3 regions of the Streptomyces sp. NPDC091412 genome follow, and region 3 is predicted to be linked to each of the others. Evidence: predicted binding sites of a transcription regulator. Region 3 holds the regulator's gene; each other region holds the start of a gene.
The links. Region 3 encodes HrcA, which represses chaperone genes, less so after heat shock. Its sites were predicted from a motif close to TTNGCACTCNGNNNNNCNGAGTGCNAA; they were not measured.
Positions count from the first base shown of each region.

Region 1: groL (chaperonin GroEL) is a predicted target of HrcA. The motif match lies at 4,884-4,910, and genes of this name have one in related genera.
Region 2: groES (co-chaperone GroES) is a predicted target of HrcA. The motif match lies at 1,924-1,950, and genes of this name have one in related genera.

Region 1 is NZ_JBIVTV010000010.1:56,052-62,498, reverse strand. It holds gene ACIQMV_RS23665 (hypothetical protein) at 1-60, shown strand, start outside; gene ACIQMV_RS23660 (MFS transporter) at 64-1,539, opposite strand; gene ACIQMV_RS23655 (NADH:flavin oxidoreductase) at 1,808-2,938, opposite strand; gene groL (chaperonin GroEL) at 3,138-4,760, opposite strand; gene ACIQMV_RS23645 (cold-shock protein) at 5,142-5,345, opposite strand; gene ACIQMV_RS23640 (MoaD/ThiS family protein) at 5,776-6,051, opposite strand; gene thrC (threonine synthase) at 6,048-6,447, opposite strand, start outside.
Region 2 is NZ_JBIVTV010000023.1:59,791-66,237, reverse strand. It holds gene ACIQMV_RS34350 (polysaccharide deacetylase family protein) at 1-848, shown strand, start outside; gene ACIQMV_RS34345 (polysaccharide deacetylase family protein) at 845-1,681, shown strand; gene groES (co-chaperone GroES) at 2,097-2,405, shown strand; gene groL (chaperonin GroEL) at 2,536-4,161, shown strand; gene ACIQMV_RS34330 (LamB/YcsF family protein) at 4,368-5,147, shown strand; gene ACIQMV_RS34325 (allophanate hydrolase subunit 1) at 5,144-5,806, shown strand; gene ACIQMV_RS34320 (biotin-dependent carboxyltransferase family protein) at 5,920-6,447, shown strand, end outside.
Region 3 is NZ_JBIVTV010000004.1:559,544-565,990, reverse strand. It holds gene dnaJ (molecular chaperone DnaJ) at 15-1,151, opposite strand; gene hrcA (heat-inducible transcriptional repressor HrcA) at 1,152-2,168, opposite strand; gene ACIQMV_RS13770 (MBL fold metallo-hydrolase) at 2,370-3,113, shown strand; gene ACIQMV_RS13765 (DUF3097 domain-containing protein) at 3,146-3,952, shown strand; gene hemW (radical SAM family heme chaperone HemW) at 3,997-5,229, opposite strand; gene ACIQMV_RS13755 (SpoIIE family protein phosphatase) at 5,278-6,447, opposite strand, start outside.

The sequences.
Region 1 (6,447 bases), on a different contig from region 3:
GTGGTGCGGATCTGGGGCCATCCCACACGGGCCGACATCGAGCCCATGGGCAACCCGTAGGGCCTACGGCACCTTCGCCCCGGCGGGCGCGGGCTCACCGGACGCCGACGGCTCACCCTGGGCCGCGGTGCGCGGGCGCGGGATGAAGGACGCGACCAGGAAGCCGAGCAGGGCGGCGCCGCCGCCGATGGCGAGGACCGTGCGGAAGCCGTTCTCGGAGGGCAGCGCGTAGGACCCGAACGCGGTGGTCATATGGGCCAGGACCACACCCGCCACCGCGCTGGCGACCGACGTGCCGATCGAGCGCATCAGGGTGTTGAGGCTGTTCGCCGCGCCCGTCTCGGACGCGGGCACGGCGCTCATGATGAGCGCGGGCATCGAGCCGTAGGTGAAGCCGATGCCGGCGCCGATCACACAGGACGTCAGGACGAAGTGCCAGACCTGGCTCATCAGGACGATGTTGAGGCCGTAGCCGGCGGCCACGATCAGCGCGCCGATCATCAGCGTCACCTTGGGGCCCCTGGTCCGCGAGACGATCGCCGACACCGGGGCGACGGCCATCATCACCAGGCCCGAGGGGGCCATGACCAGGCCGGAGGCCAGCAGCGACTTGCCGAGTCCGTAGCCGGTCTGCGCGGGCAGTTGCAGCAACTGCGGGATGACCAGGGACATCGAGAACATCGCGAAGCCGATGGCCACCGAGGCGAGGTTGGTCACCAGCACCTGACGGCGGGCCGTGGTGCGCAGGTCCACCAGGGGCGCCTCGACACGCAGCTCGAACAGGCCCCAGGCGACCAGGACGACGACCGCCACCGCGAACAGGCCCAGGGTCGTTCCACTGCTCCAGCCCCAGTCGGCACCCTTGGAGATCGCCAGGAGCAGGCAGATCAGGCCCGTCGCCATACCGACCGCGCCGAGAAGGTCGAAGCGGCCGCCGGTGCGCACCGCCGACTCGGGCACGACGCTCAGCACCAGCACCGCCGCGGCGACGCCCAGACCGGCCGAAACCCAGAACAGCATGTGCCAGTTGAGGTTCTCGGCGATCAGGGCGGCGGCGGGCAGACCGAGGGCGCCGCCGACGCCGAGCGAGGCGCTGATCATCGCGGTCGCCGAACCGAGCCGCTCGGCGGGCAGTTCGTCGCGCATGATGCTGATGCCGAGCGGGATGACGCCGGAGGCGAGGCCCTGCAGGGCACGGCCGACGATCATCGGCGTGAGGGAGTCGCTCAGCGCGGCCGTGACCGAGCCGGCCACCAGCATGGCCAGGCTCAGCAGGAGCATGCGGCGCTTGCCGTACATGTCGCCGAGGCGGCCCATGACCGGGGTGGCCACGGCCGCGGCGAGCAGCGTGGCGGTGACGGCCCAGATGGTGTCCGACGCCGAGGCGTGCAGGAGCTGGGGCAGCTCGGGAATGATCGGGATCACGAGGGTCTGCATCAGCGAGACCACGATGCCGCCGAAGGCGAGTACGGCCACGACGGCGTTGGGCCGGGGCGCGGATTGCCCGGCCGCGGCGGGCCGGGCGAGTGCGTCGGACATGAAGGAAGGTCTCCGTCGGAGAGCGGGTGTACTTGACTCAGGCAACTTTAATTGAAATTGATTGACTTAAGCAAGCGAAATCCCGCCAGGAAGACCCGGCAGGCAGACCAGACCAGGCAGACAGACAGACCAGGTGGAGGCTCGCCGGACGAAGACCCCCCGGAGATCCGGCAGGCGAAGACCCGGCAGGCAGAGGGGCGGCGCCCGCCCTCCGGCAGCCACCGCCCCCACATCCGGGTCCGAGCCCCCGGGCCCGACCCGGCCCGGCTCAGCTCAGCGTCTTCAGCGCCGCCGCGTCGTACGGCTTCAGCTCATCGAAGCGGCCGCCGAGCACCTTCGCCGCCCACTCGGGGTCGTGGAGCAGCGCGCGGCCCACGGCCACCAGGTCGAACTCGTCGCGCTCCAGCCGGTCCAGCAGGTTGTCGAGGCTGCCGACCTCCGCGCCCTCGCCCTGGAACGCCTTGATGAAGTCGCCGTCCAGACCCACCGAGCCGACGGTGATGACCTGCTTGCCCGTCAGCTTCTTCGTCCAGCCCGCGAGGTTGAGGTCCGAGCCCTCGAACTCCGGCAGCCAGTAGCGGCGCGTGGAGGCGTGGAAGACGTCGACTCCGGCCGCCGCGAGCGGCGACAGGATCGCCTCCAGCTCCTCCGGGGTCTCGGCCAGGCGGGCGTCGTAGACGTCCTGCTTCCACTGCGAGTACCGGAAGAGGACCGGGAAGGAGGGCGAGACGGACTCGCGCACCGCGGCCACGATCTCGGCGGCGAACTTCGTACGGGCCACCGGATCGCCGCCGTAGGCGTCGGTACGGCGGTTGGTGCCCGCCCAGAGGAACTGGTCGAGCAGATAGCCGTGGGCGCCGTGCAGCTCCACGCCGTCGAAACCGATGCGCTCCGCGGCGGCGGCCGCCTCGGCGAACGCGCCGATGACGTCGTCCAGGTCCGTCCGCGTCATCGCCCTGCCGGTGACCTCGGACTCGCCGACGCGCAGCCCGGAGGGGCCCACCGCGGGCGCGTCCGGGAACGGCTGCTGGCCCGGCCGGCGCACCATGCCGATGTGCCACAGCTGCGGCACGATCGTGCCGCCCGCCGCGTGCACGGCCTCGGCCACCTTGGCCCAGCCCGCGAGCTGCTCCTCGCCGTGGAAACGCGGCACGCGGTCGCTCTGCCCGGCCGAGTCATGCCCCACATAGGTGCCCTCGGTGACGATCAGGCCGACGCCCGCGGCGGCGCGGCGGGCGTAGTACGACAGCACGTCCTCGCCGGGGACGCCGCCCGGCGAGAACATCCGGGTCATCGGCGCCATCACGATCCGGTTGGGGACGGTGAGGCCGTTCAGAGTGACGGGGCGGGAGAGGATCCCGGCCGCGCGGGAGGCGGACTCGGAAGCGGTGGAGGTCACGTGGGGGGCTCCTCGGAATCGTGATCGGTACCGGCCGGCGCGCACACGCGTCCGCCGGGCACCGGCGTCAACTGCCCCGCCTGTCACGGCATTCCGCCGATCCACCCCTGTGACCCGGAACACGCCCGAGGGCGGCACCCCCTGTCTCCAGGGAGTGCCGCCCTCGGTACGTGAAGGACGGATCCGATCCTCGAAGGGATCAGAAGTCCATGTCACCGCCCGGCATGCCGCCGCCGGCCGGCGCGGCGGCCTTCTCCGGCTTGTCGGCGATGACGGCCTCGGTGGTGAGGAACAGCGCGGCGATGGAGGCGGCGTTCTGCAGCGCGGAACGGGTCACCTTCGCCGGGTCGATGATGCCCTCGGCGACCAGGTCGACGTACTCGCCGGTCGCGGCGTTCAGGCCGTGGCCCGGGGTGAGGTTGCGGACCTTCTCCACCACGACGCCGCCCTCGAGGCCGGCGTTGACGGCGATCTGCTTGAGCGGGGCCTCCAGGGCGAGCTTCACGGCCTGCGCGCCGGTCGCCTCGTCACCGTCGAGCTCCAGCTTCTCGAAGACGTTGGTGGTCTGGAGCAGGGCCACGCCACCACCGGCGACGATGCCCTCCTCGACGGCCGCCTTGGCGTTGCGCACGGCGTCCTCGATGCGGTGCTTGCGCTCCTTGAGCTCCACCTCGGTGGCGGCACCGGCCTTGATGACCGCGACGCCGCCGGCGAGCTTCGCCAGGCGCTCCTGCAGCTTCTCGCGGTCGTAGTCCGAGTCGCTGTTCTCGATCTCGGCGCGGATCTGGTTGACCCGGCCGTTGACCTGGTCGGAGGAGCCGGCGCCGTCGACGATGGTGGTCTCGTCCTTGGTGATGACGACCTTGCGGGCGCGGCCCAGGAGGTCCAGGGTCGCGTTCTCCAGCTTGAGGCCGACCTCCTCTGAGATGACCTCGCCGCCCGTGAGGATGGCGATGTCACCAAGCATGGCCTTGCGGCGGTCGCCGAAGCCCGGGGCCTTGACGGCGACGGACTTGAAGGTGCCGCGGATCTTGTTGACGACCAGGGTCGACAGGGCCTCGCCCTCGACGTCCTCGGCGATGATCAGCAGCGGCTTGCCCGACTGCATGACCTTCTCCAGGAGCGGGAGCAGGTCCTTGACCGAGGAGATCTTGGAGTTGGCGATGAGGATGTACGGGTCCTCGAGCGACGCCTCCATGCGCTCCATGTCGGTCGCGAAGTAGGCGGAGATGTAGCCCTTGTCGAAGCGCATGCCCTCGGTGAGCTCGAGCTCCAGACCGAAGGTCTGCGACTCCTCGACGGTGATGACGCCTTCCTTGCCGACCTTGTCCATGGCCTCGGCGATGAGCTCGCCGATCTGGGTGTCGGCGGCGGAGATGGAGGCGGTGGAGGCGATCTGCTCCTTGGTCTCGACCTCCTTGGCCTGGTCGAGCAGGGCGGCGGAGACGGCCTCGACGGCCTTCTCGATACCGCGCTTCAGGGCCATCGGGTTGGCACCGGCGGCGACGTTGCGCAGGCCTTCCTTGACCAGGGCCTGGGCGAGCACGGTCGCGGTGGTCGTACCGTCACCGGCGACGTCGTCCGTCTTCTTGGCGACTTCCTTGACCAGCTCGGCGCCGATCTTCTCGTACGGGTCCTCGAGCTCGATCTCCTTGGCGATGGAGACACCGTCGTTGGTGATCGTGGGGGCACCCCACTTCTTCTCAAGGACGACGTTGCGGCCCTTGGGGCCGAGGGTCACCTTGACGGCGTCCGCGAGCTGGTTCATGCCGCGCTCGAGGCCTCGCCGCGCCTCCTCGTCGAACGCGATGATCTTGGCCATGTGAAGTGGTCCTCCCAGGACTGGGGGTGATTACTTCGGACCGCGCCCGCGCCCGCGACGGACGGCCCCGGCCGGAGGTTCCTTGCCCCACCCGGCCCGTGGCCTCACCGACCCGGTCCTTCGTTGTCACTCTCACCTTCAGAGTGCTAACGCCAATGATTAGCACTCGACCCCTTCGAGTGCAAGCGCCTTCGGGGCGTCGGCGGGGACTCAGCCGGACGCGAACACGGGCATGCCGGGCCGTGCGAGCGCGCGGTGCGCGGACACGGGCGCGCCGAACGCCGGACGGGACGGCGCGCGGGCACAGCGAAGGGCCCGCACCCCGGCAGCGGAGGTGCGGGCCCTTCCGTAGAAGAACGTCGCTTGCGGTGGTCGCGCGATTCAGGCCGTGACGCGGACCATGTCGGCCTGCGGACCCTTCTGGCCCTGCGAGATCTCGAACTCGACCCGCTGGCCCTCTTCCAGCGAGCGGTAGCCGTCCATCTGGATCGCGCTGTAGTGGACGAAGACGTCCGCACCACCGTCGACCGCGATGAAGCCGTACCCCTTCTCCGCGTTGAACCACTTGACGGTGCCCTGAGCCATGCCTAACTCCCCTATTACTGGCCCTTGCACAGATCCACACTTCGCGGATCCGGGTCAGACCTCACCCCCCGTGGATCGGGGGCGTGCGCCGGAACGCGTCGACCGCGGCTGAATGTATCTGTCCAACTGCCGTCTGCAACAGGTCAATCGGACGAGAAATCTGGACGTACGCGGTCCGGAATATAGGGAGAATTCACGTGAATTCAGGGCAAGTCGGGCCCCATAAACAAGGCAAATGCCGCAGAAGGCCCGCAGACTTTGGCTACTTCTTGCCGGGCCCGCGGCAGGAATCCATGGCCCCGGATTTGGAGTTCGGGGGCGCGTTCCCCAACTCTACCGTGCTCAACCACACAGAATTGCCCCCTCCGCTTCTCTCACGGAGGGGGCCATTCGATGAACTCTGCGTGACCAGGATTACCGAAGGTAATGATCAGCCGCCGGCGACCGCCGGGATGATCGAGACGCCCACGCCGTCCGGGGTGGCCGTCTCGAGGCCCTGCTCGAACCGGACGTCGTCGTCGTTGACGTACACGTTGACGAAGCGGCGCAGCTTGCCCTGGTCGTCCAGGACCCGTGCCGCGATGCCCGTGTGGTTCTTCTCCAGGTCCGAGATGACCTCGGACAGGGTCGCGCCCTCGGCGCTCACCTCGGCCCGGCCGCCGGTGTAGGTGCGCAGGATGGTGGGGATACGAACGGTCACGCTCATGCCAGGCCAGCCTCTCGGAAGGAGTCCAGGGTCGGACGGATCGTCGCGGTCAGGCCGGTGCCGGCCACCGCGTCCAGCGTCTTCAGCCCGTCGCCGGTGTTGAGGACGACGGTGGTCTTCGTCGGATCGAGGACACCGTCCTCGATGAGCTTCTTCGTCACGCCGACCGTCACACCGCCCGCCGTCTCGGCGAAGATGCCCTCGGTCCGCGCCAGCAGCTTGATGGCGTCGACGACCTGCTCGTCGGTCACGTCCTCCACCGCACCGCCGGTGCGGCGCGCGATGTCCAGGACGTACGGGCCGTCGGCCGGGTTGCCGATGGCCAGGGACTTGGCGATCGTGTTCGGCTTCTGCGGCCGCACGACGTCGTGGCCGGCCTTGAAGGCGGTGGACACC
Region 2 (6,447 bases), on a different contig from region 3:
TGCTCGCCGTCGCCGCCCTCGCCTCCGGCTGCGCGCAGCCGGACGTGCAGGTGCGCCCGGCCCCCGGCCAGCAGCACCCCCAGGCGCACGCCCCCGGCTCCTTCGCCGACCGCCTGCACACCTCCTACGCGCAGCGGGTGGCCACCGCCAAGAGCTGGAGTCTGGAGCGGGTCCCGCTGATCCCCCCGCAGCCGCCCACGACGAAGCCGAAGGCCACCGCCCGCGCCGGTTTCGAGGTGAAACACCAGAAGGACTGGAACCTGCCCCCGGTCTTCACCACGGTCCCCACCAAGGACAAGGTCGTCTTCCTCACCATCGACGACGGAGCGGAGAAGGACCCGCAGTTCCCGCGGATGATGCGGGACCTGAAGATCCCGTACACCGCGTTCCTCACCGACGACCTCGTCAAGGGCGACTACGGCTACTTCTGGAAGATGCAGGGCTCCGGGGTCACCCTCAACAACCACACCCTGCACCACCGTTACCTGCCTGCCCTGTCCTACGAAGAGCAGAAGCGCGAGATCTGCGGCATGCAGGACATCATGGAGGAGCAGTTCGGCAAGCGCCCGAAGATGTTCCGCCCGCCCTACGGCAACTACAACCAGGACACCCTGCGCGCCGCCAAGTCCTGCGGCATCGAGTACGCGCCCGTCTGGAACGAGGAGGTCTACGTCGACCACTGGGAGTTCCGCGAGGACGACCAGCGGCTGCGGCCCGGCGACATCGTGCTCACCCACTTCCGGGGCCGCAACGAGTGGAACGGCACGATGGCCGACGACATGCGCCGGTTCCTGAACAAGGTCACGGCCGACGGGTACGCGGTGGCCCGGCTGGAGGACTACCTGTGAGACCGCGGCCCGTCCGGCCGCGGCACCTGGCCGTGGCCCTGCTCGCCGCCTCGCTGCTGACCGGCTGTGCCACGTCCGTCGACCCCATCGAGCGGCTCGGCCGCAAGGCGGCGCAGGGCGTACGGTCGCAGAGCCCGACGGCCGACCAGGCCTACCGGCGCTGGGGGCTCAGGGCGCCGCTCGCCGCGCCGCCGAAGCCGCCGGCCCGTCCGCCCCGGCTCGCCGGCGCCACCCCGTCCGCAGGCCTGCCCGAGGTCGTGGACCACGTCGCGACCTCCGACCCGGTCGTCTTCCTCACCTACGACGACGGCGCGGAGAAGGATCCGCGGTTCGTCGACATGGTCCGTGAACTGCGGCTGCCGGTCAGCATGTTCCTCACGGACAGTGTCGTCGGACCGGGGTACGGGCACTTCGCGCACCTGATGTCGGTCGGCGCGGACCTCCAGAACCACACCCTGGACCACCCCTCGCTGCGCGGCCTGCCCTACGCGGGCCAGCGCGCCGAGATCTGCGGCCAGCGGGACAAGATCCGCTCCCGCTTCGGCGTCACCCCCCGCCTCTTCCGCCCGCCCTACGGCAGGTACGACACGACGACCCTGCGCGCCGCCGCCGACTGCGGGGTCTCGGCGGTCGCCCTGTGGCGCGGCGTCACGACCGACACCGGCCTGCGCTTCAGACACGGCCCCCACGAACTGCGTCCCGGCGACATCCTCCTCGTCGCCTCGGACGACGACGACCTCGACGGCCCGCCCCTGCGCGACCGCACGACCCGCCTGCTCCGCGGAATCCAGAGGAAGGGCCTGACGGTGGGCCGACTGCAGGACTATCTCTGAGCAGGGCCGTCTCCGGGCTGGGGCGGGACTGTCCTTGGGCCGGGCTTCTCAGCCGAGTCCGGCATCAAGCAGCCCGTCCGGGGGTCCCCCTGCTCGAAGAGCTTGGGGGAGCTTGAGGACGAGGCCGTCCAGGCCGAATCGGGGGTCTGGGGCCGGCAGCCCCAGGGCGCCCACACAGGCCCACCGCACCTTGAACAGACGTTCCCCGAAACGCACCCCACCCCCGACGCGCCACGAGGCAATTGGCACTCCGCTTGACCGAGTGCTAACGACGGTCATAGTCTCAGGTCTGGCACTCCCCCCTGGAGAGTGCCAACAAAGCGACGGGCAGGTCCGGCACCCGCGACGACGGATCGACCTGGTCGCCACCTCAGACAGTTAACCCCGTGAGATCTCCGAAGGGGGAGGTCGGATCGTGACGACCGCCAGCACCAAGGTTGCCATCAAGCCGCTCGAGGACCGCATCGTGGTCCAGCCGCTGGACGCCGAGCAGACCACGGCCTCTGGCCTGGTCATCCCGGACACCGCCAAGGAGAAGCCCCAGGAGGGCGTCGTCCTGGCCGTGGGCCCGGGCCGCTTCGAGGACGGCAACCGTCTTCCGCTCGATGTGAAGGTCGGCGACGTCGTGCTCTACAGCAAGTACGGCGGCACCGAGGTGAAGTACAACAACGAGGAGTACCTCGTCCTCTCGGCTCGCGACGTCCTCGCGATCATCGAGAAGTAGTTCACCCGCTTCTTCACGAAGCCGAAGCAATTCTGCTTGAGCTGCGCCCCTGGCCCCCCGCGACCGATAAGAAGCCGGGCGCCCGGGGCGCAGTGTCTTACCACCAGATTTCGAGAGGGCTCCCGCTGCCATGGCGAAGATCCTGAAGTTCGACGAGGACGCCCGTCGCGCCCTCGAGCGCGGCGTCAACAAGCTCGCCGACACGGTCAAGGTGACGATCGGCCCCAAGGGCCGCAACGTCGTCATCGACAAGAAGTTCGGCGCGCCCACCATCACCAACGACGGCGTCACCATCGCCCGTGAGGTCGAGATCGAGGACCCGTACGAGAACCTCGGCGCCCAGCTGGTGAAGGAGGTGGCGACCAAGACCAACGACATCGCGGGTGACGGCACCACCACCGCCACCGTGCTCGCCCAGGCGCTCGTGCGCGAGGGCCTGAAGAACGTTGCCGCGGGTGCCTCCCCGGCCGCGCTGAAGAAGGGCATCGACGCCGCGGTCAAGGCCGTCTCCGACGACCTGCACGCCTCGGCCCGCCCGATCGACGAGAAGTCCGACATCGCCGCCGTGGCCGCGCTGTCCGCCCAGGACCAGCAGGTCGGCGAGCTCATCGCCGAGGCGATGGACAAGGTCGGCAAGGACGGCGTCATCACCGTCGAGGAGTCCAACACCTTCGGTCTGGAGCTGGACTTCACCGAGGGCATGGCCTTCGACAAGGGCTACCTGTCCCCGTACTTCGTCACGGACCAGGAGCGTATGGAGGCCGTCCTCGACGACCCGTACATCCTGATCCACCAGGGTAAGATCTCCGCCATCGCGGACATGCTCCCGCTCCTCGAGAAGATCATCCAGGGCAACGCCTCGAAGCCGCTGCTGATCATCGCCGAGGACGTCGACGGCGAGGCCCTGTCGACCCTGGTCGTCAACAAGATCCGCGGCACGTTCAACGCCGTGGCCGTCAAGGCCCCCGGCTTCGGCGACCGCCGCAAGGCGATGCTCCAGGACATGGCGGTCCTCACCGGCGCCACCGTCATCTCCGAGGAGGTCGGCCTCAAGCTCGACCAGGCCGGTCTGGACGTCCTCGGCTCCGCCCGCCGCGTCACCGTCACCAAGGACGACACCACGATCGTCGACGGCGCCGGCAAGAAGGAGGACGTGGAGGGCCGCGTCTCCCAGATCAAGGCCGAGATCGAGAACACCGACTCCGACTGGGACCGCGAGAAGCTCCAGGAGCGCCTCGCGAAGCTGGCCGGCGGCGTGTGCGTGATCAAGGTCGGCGCCGCCACCGAGGTGGAGCTGAAGGAGAAGAAGCACCGTCTGGAGGACGCCATCTCCGCGACCCGCGCCGCGGTCGAGGAGGGCATCGTCTCCGGTGGTGGCTCCGCGCTCGTCCACGCCGTGAAGGTCCTGGAGGGCAACCTCGACAAGACCGGCGACGAGGCCACGGGTGTCGCGGTCGTCCGCCGCGCCGCCGTCGAGCCGCTGCGCTGGATCGCCGAGAACGCCGGCCTCGAGGGCTACGTCATCGTCTCCAAGGTGGCGGAGCTGGAGAAGGGCAGCGGCTACAACGCCGCCACCGGCGAGTACGGCGACCTGATCAAGGCCGGCGTCATCGACCCGGTCAAGGTCACCCGCTCCGCCCTGGAGAACGCCGCCTCCATCGCCTCCCTCCTGCTCACGACCGAGACCCTGGTCGTCGAGAAGAAGGAAGAGGAAGAGCCGGCCGCCGCGGGCCACGGCCACGGCCACGCCCACTGAGCACTCCGCTGAGCTGAACCGAACCACCGGTGCCCGGTGCCCCTACGGGGGCGCCGGGCACCGTCGTCGTCGGTGCCGTTGCCGGTGGCCTGCGGCATGATGCGGGGCGAGCGAGGGCTTGGTGCGGCAGGGGGCGCCGACGACGAGCATCGCGCCCCGCACGGCATGACCCGTCCCGAGTGGCAGAACCGAGCTGCGGAGCGTTCATGATCGATCTCAACAGTGACCTCGGCGAGGGTTTCGGGCAGTGGCGGCTCGGTGACGACGACGCGCTGCTGTCCCTCGTCACCAGCGCCAACGTGGCCTGCGGCTTCCATGCCGGCGATCCGACCGTGATGCGCCGGACGTGCGAGCGGGCCGCCGAGCGCGGCGTCGCCATCGGCGCCCAGGTGGGCTACCGGGACCTGGCGGGCTTCGGGCGCCGCTTCATCGACGTCGATCCCGCCGAGCTGGTCAACGACGTCGTCTACCAGATCGCCGCGCTCGACGGCTTCGCCCGCCTCGCCGGTACCCGCGTCGCGTACGTCAAGCCGCACGGCGCCCTCTACAACGCCATCGTCCACCACGAGACGCAGGCCGCCGCCGTCGCGGAGGCCGTGCGCCGCTACGACCCGGAGCTTCCGGTGCTGGGCCTGCCCGGCAGCGTCTGGCTGCGCACCGCCGCCGCGGCCGGGCTCACCCCGGTCCACGAGGCGTTCGCGGACCGGGCGTACACCCCCGCGGGCACCCTGGTCCCGCGCCGCGAACCCGGCGCGGTGCTGCACGACCCGGAGATGATCGTGCGGCGCTGCCTGCGCATGGTGACCGAGGGCGTGGTGGAGGCCGTGGACGGCAGCGACGTTCCGCTGTCCGTACGGTCGTTGTGCGTGCACGGCGACACGGCCGACGCGGTCGCGATCGCGCGCAGGCTGCGTGAGGAGCTGGAGCGGGCCGGTCTCGCCCCGACGTCGTTCGCTGTGCCGAAGCCCCTGACGGTGCCGGCGTGAGCGTCGGGATCCGCCGGGTCGGCAGCCACGCCCTGCTGGTCGAGGCCGACGGCCTGGAGCAGGTGCTGGCACTGCGCGGCGCGCTGGAGGCGGACCGCCCGCGCGGCGTCCGGGAACTGGTCGCGGCCGCCCGCACGCTGCTCGTCACCTACGATCCCGCGGTCACCGCCCACTCGGCCGTGGCCGCGGCCGTGGCGGAACACGCGGCGGCCCTGGGCCCGGCCGGGCAGCCTGCCCCCGGCACCCCTGCGTCCGCCGAGCCGGTCGGTGAACGGATCGTCACCCTCGCCGTCCGCTACGACGGCGAGGACCTGTCCCACGTGGCCGAGTCGACGGGCCTGGGCGTGGGTGAGGTGATCGCCCGGCACTCGGCACCCCTCTACACGGTCGCCTTCGCGGGCTTCGCCCCGGGCTTCGGCTACCTCACGGGCACCGATCCGCTGCTGCGGCTGCCGCGCCGGTCCGAGCCGCGCACCGCGGTGCCGGCGGGCTCGGTCGCCGTCGCCGGCGGTTTCACGGGTGTCTATCCGCGCTCCTCGCCCGGCGGCTGGCAGTTGCTCGGCACCACGGACGCCGTGCTGTGGAACGAGCGGCGCGACCCACCGGCGCTGCTGGCCCCCGGCAGCCACGTCCGCTTCGTTCCCGAGGAGCCACGGTGACGACGCCCGCAGCGAAGACAACGCCCGACACCCGGGCGGCGAGCGCCCCGGCCACGACCACTGCGGCGGCGAGTGTTCCGGCCGAGACCGCCCCGGTCACGGGTGCTCTGGAGGTGACTGGTCCGGCCACGACCGCCCCGGCCGCGAGCGCCCCGCCGACCGGTTCCTGTCTGGAGGTCCTGGCGCCCGGTCCGCTGGCCACGGTCCAGGATCTGGGCCGGCCCGGCTGGGCCCACCTCGGGGTTCCGGGTTCCGGTGCCGCCGACCGGGATTCGCTGGCTCTCGCCAACCGGCTCGTGGGCAATCCCCAGGACGCGGCCGGAATCGAGACCACCTTCGGCGGCCTGCGGGTGCGCGTGCACTGCCGTACGCCGTCGGGGGCGCCGTCGGTGCTGTACGCGGCCCTGACGGGGGCGCCGTGCCCGGCCACCGTCGACGGCCGGTCCGTCCCGGTCGACGCGCCGTTCCCGCTGCACGACGGTCAGACGCTGCACCTGGGCGTACCCGGCACGGGGCTGCGGACGTACCTCGCCGTGCGCGGCGGGCTCGACACGCCGCTGCTGCTCGGCTCCCGCTCCACCGACCTGCTCTCCGGCATCGGCCTCCGGCCCCTGCGCACCGGCGACCGGCTGCCGGTCGGC
Region 3 (6,447 bases):
ACCTCAGCCCCGCCTCAGCGACCGTTGAACGCGTCCTTCAACCGCGAGAACAAGCCCTGCTGCCCCGGCTGGAACTGTCCCAGTGGGCGTTCCTCGCCGCGCAGCTTGGAGAGCTCGCGCAGCAGGCGTTCCTGCTCGGGGTCGAGCTTGGTCGGGGTCTGGACCTCGACGTGGACGATGAGGTCGCCGCGGCCGCCGCCGCGCAGGTGCGTCACGCCCCGGCCGTGCAGCGGGATCGACTGGCCGGACTGGGTACCCGGGCGGATGTCGACCTCCTCCAGACCGTCCAGGGTCTCCAGCGGCACCTTGGTGCCGAGGGCCGCCGCGGTCATCGGGATGGTGACCGTGCAGTGCAGGTCGTCGCCGCGCCGCTGGAAGGTCTGGTGCGGCAGCTCGTGGATCTCGACGTACAGATCGCCGGCCGGACCGCCGCCGGGGCCGACCTCGCCCTCGCCCGCGAGCTGGATGCGCGTGCCGTTGTCGACACCGGCCGGGATCTTCACGGTCAGGGTGCGGCGGGCGCGGATGCGGCCGTCGCCGGCGCACTCCGGGCACGGGGTGGGCACCACCGTGCCGAAGCCCTGGCACTGGGGGCACGGACGGGACGTCATGACCTGGCCCAGGAAGGACCGGGTGACCTGCGAGACCTCACCCCGGCCGCGGCACATGTCGCAGGTCTGCGCGGTGGTGCCCGGGGCCGCTCCCTCGCCGCTGCACGTGGTGCAGACGACGGCCGTGTCGACCTGGATGTCCTTCGTGGTGCCGAAGGCCGCCTCGTCCAGCTCGACCTCGAGCCGGATCATCGCGTCCTGGCCCCGGCGCGTGCGCGAACGCGGTCCGCGCTGCGACGCCGTGCCGAAGAAGGCGTCCATGATGTCGGAGAAGTTGCCGAAGGAACCGGCCCCGAAGCCGCTCGCGCCGGCTGCGCCGGCCTGCGAGAGGGGGTCGCCGCCGAGATCGTAGACCTGCTTCTTCTGCGGGTCGGAGAGCACCTCGTAGGCGGCGTTGATCTCCTTGAACCGCTCCTGGGTCTTCGGATCCGGGTTGACATCCGGGTGCAGCTCGCGCGCGAGCCGCCGGAAGGCCTTCTTGATCTCTTCCTGCGACGCGTCACGGCGCACGCCGAGAACGGCGTAGTAGTCCGTGGCCACCTACGACTCCGCCAGGATCTGTCCGACGTACCGTGCCACTGCGCGTACCGCTCCCATCGTTCCCGGGTAATCCATGCGGGTCGGTCCGACCACGCCGAGCTTGGCCACTGCCTCGCCGCCCGAACCGTAGCCGACCGACACGATGGACGTGGAGTTGAGTCCTTCGTGGGCGTTCTCGTGACCGATGCGCACGGTCATGCCCGGATTCTGCGTCTCACCGAGCAGCCTCAGCATCACGACCTGCTCCTCCAGCGCCTCCAGAACGGGCCGGATCGTGAGCGGGAAGTCGTGCGCGAAGCGGGTGAGGTTGGCGGTGCCGCCGATGACCAGCCGCTCCTCGTTCTCCTCGACGAGCGTCTCCAGGAGGGTGGACAGCACGGTCGAGACGGTGCCGCGGTCCTCGACGTCGAAGCCGTCGGGCAGATCCTCCACCAACTGCGGGACGTCCGTGAAGCGGCGGCCGGCGACCCGGCTGTTCAGCCGCGCCCGCAGGTCGGCCAGGGACGTCTCCCCGAAGGGCGCGGGGCAGTCGACCATCCGCTGCTCGACCCGGCCGGTGTCCGTGATCAGCACCAGCATCACGCGCGCGGGCGCGAGCGCCAGCAGCTCCACGTGCCGCACGGTCGAACGAGTCAGCGACGGGTACTGCACCACGGCGACCTGCCGGGTCAGCTGCGCGAGCAGCCGCACCGTGCGGGCCACCACGTCGTCGAGGTCGACGGCACCGTCGAGGAAGTTGTGGATGGCACGCCGCTCCGGCGCGGTCATCGGCTTGACCTCGGCCAGCTTGTCGACGAACAGGCGGTACCCCTTGTCGGTGGGGATACGGCCGGCACTGGTGTGCGGCTGGGCGATGTAGCCCTCGTCCTCCAGGGCCGCCATGTCGTTGCGGACCGTGGCCGGTGAGACGCCCAGGCTGTGCCGTTCGGTGAGGGCCTTGGAGCCCACCGGCTCCTCGGTGCCGACGTAGTCCTGGACGATGGCGCGCAGCACCTGAAGCCGCCGCTCGCTGAGCATCGCGCACACCTCCAGGATCGTTCCTCGGCCACCCGCCTGGCACTCTGCGCATACGAGTGCCAGCTCTACCCGGCCCAGTGTACGGCCGCCGGGTACACCCCCGGCAAGGCCGGACCGCGACGGACTACGAGGTCGGGACCGGGATCACCCGGGATCGGCCGGGATGTCGTACCCGGCAGGCATCACCGCTAGCGTCGCCCTATGACGGATGCGTGGGAAGCCCCTCGGGAAGAACTGGAATGGGAACGGCTGGCGGACGGGGTGGGGCGGTGCCGCCTGCCCGGATGGGACTGCACGGTCGGGCTGGTCGTCGGGGAGGGCGCCGCGCTGATGGTCGACGCAGGTTCGAGCCGCCCGGAGGGCGCACGGTTGCGTGCGTGGGCGCGGGCGCTCGCCGGTGGTGATGTGACACATCTCGCGCTCACCCACCCCCACTTCGATCACATCTTCGGGGCGGCGGAGTTCGACGGCGCGGAGATCTTCGCCGCCGAGGGCGCGGACGCGGTGTTCGGTGACAGCGGTGAGCGCGCTGAGCTGCGCGGGGACGCGGTGCGCCAAGGGCTGGACGCCGAGGCGGCCGAGGAGGCGGCGGACGCCCTGGTACGGCCCGGCCGCGAGGTCCGCGACCGGCTCACCGTCCGGCTCGGTGGCGGGCGGGAGGTGCTGCTGGCGAACATGGGCCCGGCGCACTCCACGCACGACCTCGCGGTGGTGGTGCCGGGCGAGCAGACCGTGGTGTTCTGCGGGGACCTGGTCGAGGAGTCCGGCGAACCCCAGGCGGGCCCGGACGCCGTGCCGTCCCGGTGGCCCGCCGCCCTCGACCGGCTGCTGGCGCTCGGCGGCGAGGACGCGCTGTACGTCCCCGGTCACGGAGCGGTGGTGGACGCCGCCTTCGTCCGTGCCCAGCGGGACGCCCTGGCCGCGCGCTTCGGCGTGTCGCCCTGATCGGACACGGGCCTGTCCATATCGTCACTCGAATGCGCCAGTATTCACCCGACCTCACTCCGCCCTGGAAGAAGCCCCGGCCCGTGCCGGAGGTTCCCGCCGAGCCGGGTCTGGTCGTGGAGGAGCCCGGGACCGGCTTCTGCGGGGCGGTGATCCGCTGCGAGGCGGGCACGGTGACGCTGGAGGACCGTTTCGGCAAGCACCGGGTGTTCCCACTCGCGTCCGGCGGCTTCCTGCTGGAGGGCCGGGTGGTCACCCTGGTGAAGCCGTCGTCCGGCCCGGTACGGCCCACCCGTACGGCATCCGGTTCGGTCGCCGTGCCCGAGGCACGCGCGCGTGTGGCCCGCGCCGGGCGCATCTACGTCGAGGGCCGGCACGACGCCGAACTGGTCGAGAAGGTGTGGGGCGACGACCTGCGCGTCGAGGGCGTGGTCGTGGAGTACCTGGAGGGCGTGGACGACCTGCCCGCGATCGTCGAGGCGTTCGCGCCCGGTCCGGACGCCCGCCTCGGCGTCCTCGTGGACCATCTGGTGCCCGGCAGCAAGGAGTGGCGCATCGCCGAGTCGGTGACCAGCGAGCACGCGCTGGTGGTCGGCCACCCGTACATCGACGTCTGGGAGGCCGTGAAGCCCTTCTCGCTGGGGATCGAGTCCTGGCCCCGCGTCCCGCGCGGCCAGGACTGGAAGACGGGCGTGTGCCGCGCCCTGGGCTGGCCGGAGAACACGGGCGCGGCCTGGCAGCGGATCCTGTCCCAGGTGCGGTCCTACAAGGACCTGGAACCGGAGTTGCTCGGGCGGGTGGAGGAACTGATCGATTTCGTCACCGCCCAGCCCGAGTAGCCGAGCCGGGCCCGCGTCTCCAGGGACCGCCCGCTCCGGGTGGCTCAGTCCACCAGGTCCCGCACCACCGCGTCCGCCAGCAGCCGGCCCCGCAGGGTGAGCACGGCCCGCCCCGCCTCGTACGGCCCTTCCTGGAGCAGCCCGTCGGACAGCGCGCGCCGCGACGCGGCAAGGCCGTCCGGGCGCAGCAGGTCCAGCGGGACGCCCTCCCGCAGTCGCAGCTCCAGCAGGACGCGCTCCACCCGGCGGTCCTCCTCGGTGAGGAGTTCCCGGCCGGCGCCCGGGGAGCGACCGGCCGCGAGGGCCGCCGCGTACGCGCCGGGGTGCTTCACGTTCCACCAGCGCACGCCCCCGACGTGGCTGTGCGCGCCGGGTCCCGCGCCCCACCAGTCGGCGCCGCGCCAGTACAGCTCGTTGTGCAGGCAGCGGCCGGCTTCCGAGGTGGCCCAGTTGGACACCTCGTACCACTCGAAGCCCGCCGCGGACAGCGTCTCCTCGGCGATCAGATAGCGGTCGGCGTGCACGTCGTCGTCCGTCATCGGGATCTCCCCGCGCCGGATCCGGCGGGCGAGCTGCGTGCCCTCCTCCACGATCAGGGCGTACGCCGAGACGTGGTCGGGGCCGGCGCCGAGGGCCGCGTCCAGCGAGGCCCGCCAGTCGTCGTCGGACTCGCCGGGAGTGCCGTAGATCAGGTCGAGGTTGACGTGCTCGAAGCCGGCGGCGCGGGCCTCGGCCACACAGGCCTCGGGGCGGCCGGGCGTGTGGGTGCGGTCGAGGATCTTCAGGACGTGCTGCCGGGCGCTCTGCATGCCGAAGGAGATCCGGTTGAAGCCGCCCTCGCGGAGCGTGGCCAGGTAGGCCGGGTCGACCGACTCCGGGTTGGCCTCCGTCGTGATCTCCGCGTCGGCCGCGAGACCGAACTCGTCGCGGATCGCCCCCAGCATCCGCACCAGGTCCTCGGCGGGCAGCAGCGTGGGCGTGCCGCCGCCGACGAAGACCGTGCGGACCTCGCGCGGGTCGTCGCCGAGCACCTTGCGGGCGAGGCGCACCTCGTCGGTCAGCGTCCCGGCGTAGTTGTCACGGGAGGCGAGCACCCCGCCGGTGCCGCGCAGCTCGGTGGCGGTGTAGGTGTTGAAGTCGCAGTACCCGCAGCGGGTCGCGCAGTAGGGGACGTGCAGATAGAACCCGAGGGGCCGTTCGGCCGCCCCGGCGAGCGCGGCCACGGGCAGCGCACCGTCGTCGGGAACGGACTCACCATCGGGAAGTGCGGAAGGCATGCCTTCCATTGTCCAGCACACGCGGACTGGTCCCGGTGGGTCGTTTTGTCAGTCGCATTCGGCCTGGAGTACCAGCAGGGCCAGGTCGTCCTCCGGTGGGCCCGTTCCGAAGTCGTGGACGAGCCGGCGGATGCGCTCGGCGATCGGTTCCGCGTCGAGCCCGGCGCAGCCGGCGAGGGCCGTGGCGAGGCCGTCGCCGTCGTCGAACTGACGGGAGCCGGAGCGCCGCTCGGTGACGCCGTCGGTGACGCACAGCAGGGTGTCACCGGGCCGCAGCTCGAAGGTCTCGCAGGCGTACGTCTCGTCCTCGATCACCCCGAGCAGCGCCTGCGGCCGGGCCACCGTACGGACGCCGCCCTCGCGCCCGAGGACCAGCGGCAGCGGGTGCCCGGCGGAGGCGAGGGTGCAGCGCACGCCGCCGTCGAAGGGGACCAGCTCGCCGTACAGCAGGGACAGGAACCGGGTCTGGGTGTCGCCGGGGACCGGGGTCCGTCCGCCGGCCGCCACCAGGACGCGCGCGGCGGCGTCGGCGGCCTCGGTGGCGTCGTCGAGGAGGAGCTGGTTGAGGCGGTCCAGGACGTCGGCGACGCCGTAGCCCTCGCGGGCCAGCAGCCGCAGCCAGGGGCGCGCGAGCCCGATGACGACGGCGGCCTCGGGACCCTTGCCCTGCACGTCGCCGACCGCGAAGCACCAGCGGCCGTCGCCGGCCGGGAAGAGGTCGTAGAAGTCACCGCTCGGGCCGCCCTTGTCGCACGGCTCGTACACCAGCGCGCTGCGCAGACCGGGGATCTCGGCGACCGCGCCGGGCAGCAGGCCGCGCTGGAGCACGGCGCTGATGGTGGCCTGGCGGGCATACTGCCGGGCCGCGCCGATGGCGAGGGCGACCCGGCGGCTGAGGTCCTCGATCAGCCCGGTGACCTCGTCGGGGAAGCGGAGCAGTCCGGTCCGCCCGATGACGAGCGTGCCCAGCGGACGGCCGCCCGCGATCAGGCGGTACGCCAGCGCCGCGCCGTGGGCCGCGTGCGGGCCGAGGGCCTCCCCGGGCCAGGGGTACGGGGCGGGCCCGGACCGCAGGCCGTCGGTGGGGCGCGGCGGGTCCTTCTCCAGGGCCCGGCGCAGTTCCTCGATCCGGCTCTCGCTGCCGTGCCACACCCGGGCGAGCCGGGGTCCGGCCGCGCCGGTGACGTCGCTCCAGCCCCCGCCGCCCTCGCTCCAGCG